2 regions of the Bacillus sp. WC2507 genome follow, and region 2 is predicted to be linked to the other one. Evidence: riboswitches for the same ligand, from Rfam matches in the RefSeq annotation. Region 2 holds a riboswitch; the other holds the start of a gene.
The links. Region 2 has a riboswitch for cyclic di-AMP ahead of ACUN28_RS25650 (SipW-dependent-type signal peptide-containing protein). Riboswitches for the same ligand answer to the same signal wherever they lie in the genome.

Region 1 (3,077 bases), 1.0 Mb from region 2:
TTTATGCTTTATCGAGACGACGTTAAACGATCAAGGAGAAATTGTACAAACGAGTGCTGCCAACAGACTTCTGTTTGGAGAAATCAAGCTTCAAGGTTCAGAGAGAATAAAGCATATTTCTAAAGCATTTGCAGGTACGAAATCTAGTTTTGTTTTAAGTGAAAATATTACGCAAGATATGTGGCATAAATATTTATTTATTACTGTAATGTCGGGTGTGACGACATTAATGCGTGCACCAATAGGACCGATTCGTGAAAGTGAAGGTGGACACGAATTTATCCGAAACTTATTTGAAGAATGTGTGCAAATCATGAGGTCTATGAAAGCTCCAGTTAAGGATGGTATTGCCCAGGAACATATGAAAACAATTGATAAAATTTCGTATGATATGAAGTCATCAATGCAGCGTGATATGGAAAAAGGTTCGTCCATTGAAGGGAAGCACTTACAAGGATACTTACTAGATGTAGCAGAACAATTTTCTATAGAAGCACCATTATTAGGAGCAGTATATCAAAATTTGAAAGTGTATGAAGAAATGACCTTTAACAGATCAGAAATAGAATTGGATGTATGAAAAAATAAAAAAGAAAGCAATATATAAGTGTATTGCTTTCTTTTTTTATGACAAATTATTTATTTCTTTTCGTTCTATCTGTCAAATTTATTTCCTGTTCACGTTTACCGTATAATTGATTAATTTCATTTGCTAACGCATCTAAATAGGAATCGGAAAAAATAGGCTTCTTTTCTTTAGACATATGGGTCTCCTTTATCGATTTTTTAGTATTCATTATGTATATTTACCGGCGGATTATGCGCAATCATTTTAAATTTTTTCTTTTTCAAAATTTTTGTTTACATTTTGAAAATAAAGGAGTATTATAATCCACAGTTTCAATTTTCTAAATCGCTGAAACCGCATGGTACGGGGGACCCGTTCTTACGGATTAGTTCTTAATCCGATGGGGTGAATCCTTGAAAAAGGTAGGGCTACTCATAGGCCCGAATCCGACAGCTAACCTCGTAAGCGTTATATTGAGAAGGAAGGTGGAGCTTGTGCGACAAAAAAAATAATGTCTACAAGTCTATTTCGCTATGGCTTGTAGACATTTTTTGTTTTCTGAAGAAATAGTTTGCTGGCTGTAACAAGCAGCATCGTTCGTACAAAATTATTGGAGAGTGGACAGTATTGGTTTCATCTATTAAAAGATTTTTAATTGGAAGACCGTTAAAATCAACTGAGTTAGGAGAGCAGAAGCTTAATAAAACGAAGGCGTTAGCCATTTTATCTTCTGACGCATTGTCATCGGTTGCATATGGACCAGAGCAAATTTTAATTGCTTTAGCAGGTCTTGGAGCGATTGCTTATTGGTATTCAATTCCGATCGCTATCGGGGTATTAGTATTATTGACAGCCCTTATTTTATCTTATCGTCAAATTATTTTTGCTTATCCGCATGGCGGGGGTGCGTATGTTGTATCAAAAGAAAATTTAGGGATGAATCCAGGGTTAATAGCTGGAGGATCTTTATTAGTCGATTATATTTTAACTGTTGCAGTAAGTGTGTCTGCAGGTACAGATGCGCTCACATCAGCTTTTCCTAGTTTACATGCACATAATGTAATCATTGCGATTATATTTGTTATATTTATTACTATTTTAAATTTAAGAGGGGTAACGGAATCAGCTTCCGTTTTAGCATATCCGGTTTATTTATTCGTTCTAGCACTATTTATATTAATTGGGGTAGGGATATACAATATTTTAACTGGTCACGTTTCACCGACTTTACACACGCCGATTGGAACGCCGGTTGCGGGAATTAGTTTGTTCTTACTGCTACGAGCATTTGCATCGGGTAGTTCGGCTTTAACAGGTGTTGAGGCAATCTCTAACGCAATTCCAAACTTTAAGGATCCTGCACCTAACAATGCAGCGAAAACATTGCTTGCAATGGGTGCATTACTTGCCGTTTTATTTTCAGGAATTGTCTTTTTAGCTTATTATTACGGAATTAATCCAAGTAAGGAAGTAACAGTTGTTTCACAAATTGCTGAACAAACTTTTGGACGTAATTTCATGTACTATTTCATACAAGGTACAACTGCTTTAATATTAATTCTTGCTGCTAATACAGGTTATTCTGCATTTCCACTATTAGCAGTTAACCTTGCAAAAGACAAATTTATACCGAGAATGTTTACGATTAGAGGAGACCGCCTAGGTTACTCAAACGGTATTATTATACTTGGGATAGCTTCGATTATTTTAATTGTAGCTTTCCAAGGGCAAACAGAACATTTAATCCCGTTATATGCAGTAGGTGTATTTATTCCATTTACACTTTCTCAAACGGGTATGGTATTAAAATGGCTTCGTGAAAAACCTGAAGGATGGGCTTTGAGATTAACGGTTAATTTAATTGGTGCAATTATTAGTTTTATCGTAATGAGCATGTTCTTTTTAACTAAATTTGCACAAGTTTGGTCAATCCTTATTTTCTTACCTGCCATCATCTTCTTGTTCCATAGAGTTAAGAAGCATTACGATGCAGTGGGCGATCAATTAAGTTTAAAAACTTGTGAACCACTTGTTCCAATTGAGGGAAATGTAATTGTCGTTCCTGTAGCAGGTATGACTCATGTAGTGGAAAATTCATTGAACTATGCGAAGGCTCTTTCTGCAGATCAAGTTATCGCTGTATATGTTGCTTTTGACAGAGAAGAGGAAAAGAAATTTGAAGAGAAATGGAAGAAGTGGCAACCTGAAGTAAGACTTGTTACCTTACATTCTCACTATAGAAGTATTATTCAACCGCTAACAAAGTTTATTGATACAGTGCAATATAAAGCGAGTGAATCAAATTACCGAGTTACTGTCGTTATACCACAGTTCATTCCGAAAAAAGGTTGGCATAACATTCTTCATAATCAGTCTAGTTTACTCATTCGTGCGTATTTACTCTATAAAAGAAATGTTGTTATTACAACAGTTCCATATCATTTGAAAAAGTAAGAAGATTTTTTAAGGATAGCTTTACGAAAGTGAAGCTATCCTTTTTGTGTATACG
Region 2 (3,077 bases):
GTAGTAAGGAGCAGGATTTTACTAGTATTTGTGAGTGTATTAAGAAAGTGATTTTACTAGGGGATGAGCTTCCAATTATTAGTTTCTTTACAGAACACATTCGCTTTTCTTTTCAAGCACCTATTACTGTTGTTACAAGGAATAAACGATATCCAGCGAGGCTCTATGAAACAATTGGAGCTACATTCGTCGTGTTTACAAATTGTGATAATATTTCTTTTTTATTTTTTGAATAGGGCGGGGGAGAAGAAGATGAAGGTGTTGTTATTAGGAGATATAGCGAATCGTTGGGCGGTATCGGTAGAGCGAGTTCAAGAATTGGTGATGCTTGATCCTATTTTTCCAAGGCCCTATATTATATTGCCATCGAAAGACGCTTTATATTTAAAAACAGATGTTATCGAATATGAGCAACTACATGCAGAATTGTCACAAGTTTATATTCGCGGGAGAAATTTACGTGCTTTTTTACGAGGAGAATAAATAGTGAATAAAAAAGAGCGAATGCTAAGTGCACCAAGCTATGCACTTCATGTCATTCGCTCTTTTTATTTCGTATTTAAAAGATCATTTATGTGAAAAAGAAAGAAAAGACGAGAAAACAGATGAAAGAATATTAATAATACTCAATGTAAGCGTTTAAATAGACGGATATTTTCTTATTTTCAGTAATTTGCCTCTTTACAAGTGAAATATAGAGGAGTATATTTACTCTCATAAATCATTCATAAAATTTCCAAAAAAACCTAAAATCGCTGAGTTCCAGAAATGGAGCGGGGGAACCAATTTTGTGCATCGTCACTTGGGGTGAATCTTTCAGTTTTGAAAGTAGGGCTACTCTTTAGGCCCGAATCCGACAGCTAACCTCGTAAGCGTTTAGAGAGGAGGTTTACTTTGTGTTGTTCATTTCGAACACTAAGTAGAGCTTAGTGTTCTTTTTTTGATAACTTAATGGTAAATTTTAACAAAAAAGTGAGGGGTAGTTATGTTAGATGTTGTAATGATCGGGATTTTTGTTGTGTTAGTCGCATCGATGGCAAGTCTTGCAAGTTGGTCAGATAAAGTTGTGAAAGAAGGGAAGCAATCATGATGATTGCCTTATCGGTTATTGTTGCAGCAATTACGGTGTACTTAGTGTATGCATTATTAAATCCAGAGAAGTTTTAATTAGGGGGAATCATTCATTATGATTTGGGTCGCAGTTGTTATTACCATGCTGTTGTTTATTCTTGTGGCAAAGCCAATGGGGATATATTTAGAGAAAGCCTTTCAAGGTAGTCAAAAGCTAGATAAAGTATTCGGGCCTTTTGAAAAACTTATTTTTAAAATTACGGGTGTAAAAGAATACAATCAAACGTGGAAACAGTACGCATTGTCATTAGTTTTATTAAATGGATTTATGATTGTTGTCGTATATTTCATTTTCAGACTACAAGGAGTATTGCCATTAAATCCAGCACACATTGAAGGAATGGAGCCTACGCTTGCTTTTAATACAGCAATTAGTTTTATGGCTGATACAAACTTACAGCATTATAGCGGTGAAAATGGTTTATCTTATTTATCACAATTAATCGGAATTACATTTTTAATGTTTGCAGCACCGGCAACGACGTTAGCACTCGTTATGGCATTTATAAGAGGGCTCGCTGGAAAAGAACTCGGTAACTTTTTCGTTGATTTTACGAGAGCACTAACGAGAGTATTTCTTCCTATCGCATTTATTGCGGCGCTAGTCTTTGTCACACTCGGTGTACCACAAACGTTAGACGGTGCAGTTACGGCACAAACGATTGATGGGGCAAAGCAAAGTATATTACGCGGGCCAGTTGCATCATTTGTTTCCATTAAGGAACTTGGGAATAACGGCGGTGGATTTTTCGGAGCAAACTCTACACATCCTTTTGAAAATCCAGGACAAATGAGTAATATTTTGCAAATGATGCTTATGATGCTATTGCCAACAGCACTTCCATTTACGTACGGACGAATGATAGGGAATAAAAAACAAGGTCGTATCCTTTTCGTATCACTATTTATGGTGTTTTTACTTGGATTTATAACGATTACGACATCGGAATTACATGGAAATCCAGCGTTAAATGGAATGGGTATCGAACATGTACAAGGAAGTACAGAAGGAAAAGAAGTACGATTCGGAACTGTATTTTCTTCACTATACGCAACAGTAACGACAGCTGCTGAAACAGGGGCTGTTAATACGATGCATGATACATTAACACCAATTGGCGGTCTAGTTCCACTCGTAAATATGATGTTAAACACAGTATATGGCGGTGTTGGAGCAGGTTTTGTAAACATTATTATGTATGCCATTATTGCAGTATTTATATCTGGTTTAATGGTTGGACGGACACCGGAGTTTTTAGGTAAGAAAATTGAAGGTAAGGAAATGAAATTAATTGCGGTAACGATTTTATTCCATCCATTGCTTATTTTAGGATTTTCAGCATTAGCTCTTTCAACAAGTTTAGGAACAGATGCTATCTCACATTCCGGTTTCCACGGTTTAACGCAAGTTGTATATGAATACACATCGTCAGCTGCGAATAACGGATCTGGATTTGAAGGTTTAGCAGATAATACACCGTTTTGGAATATTACAACTGGTTTAGTTATGTTTTTAGGACGCTATTTCAGTTTAATTACGATGTTAGCTGTGGCAGCTTCGTTGAAAGAGAAGACGGTAGTACCAGAAACAGTCGGAACGTTCCGTACAGATAATGGTTTATTTGGTGGCATCTTCATCGGAACGATTGTAATTGTCGGTGCGTTAACATTCTTCCCGATGTTAGTACTTGGCCCAATTGCAGAATTTCTTACATTGAAGTAATGGAGGGTAAATGATGAGACCGGTAGTAGTAAAAGAAAAACAAGTAAATCAGTCACAAATACATGCTATAGAAGATGAGGTTAGACAAGCGAAAACGATGGATCGTGATATCGTAACACATGCGATGAAACAATCCTTTGCGAAATTGAATCCGAAAGTCATGATAAAGAATCCGATTATGTTCGTTGTGGAAATTGGATTTATCATTACGTTCATTTTATCG

Region 1: linked by a shared signal. The riboswitch ahead of ACUN28_RS20300 (APC family permease) and the one ahead of ACUN28_RS25650 (SipW-dependent-type signal peptide-containing protein) in region 2 are both predicted to bind cyclic di-AMP.

Annotation. Positions count from the first base shown of each region.
Region 1 is NZ_JBQXPN010000001.1:3,847,226-3,850,302, reverse strand. It holds gene panE (2-dehydropantoate 2-reductase) at 1-580, shown strand, start outside; gene ACUN28_RS20305 (hypothetical protein) at 636-764, opposite strand; cyclic di-AMP (ydaO/yuaA leader) riboswitch at 905-1,051, shown strand; gene ACUN28_RS20300 (APC family permease) at 1,196-3,022, shown strand.
Region 2 is NZ_JBQXPN010000001.1:4,860,899-4,863,975, reverse strand. It holds gene ACUN28_RS25660 (hypothetical protein) at 1-236, shown strand, start outside; gene ACUN28_RS25655 (hypothetical protein) at 253-483, shown strand; cyclic di-AMP (ydaO/yuaA leader) riboswitch at 744-889, shown strand; gene ACUN28_RS25650 (SipW-dependent-type signal peptide-containing protein) at 986-1,090, shown strand; gene kdpF (K(+)-transporting ATPase subunit F) at 1,087-1,167, shown strand; gene kdpA (potassium-transporting ATPase subunit KdpA) at 1,187-2,854, shown strand; gene kdpB (potassium-transporting ATPase subunit KdpB) at 2,868-3,077, shown strand, end outside.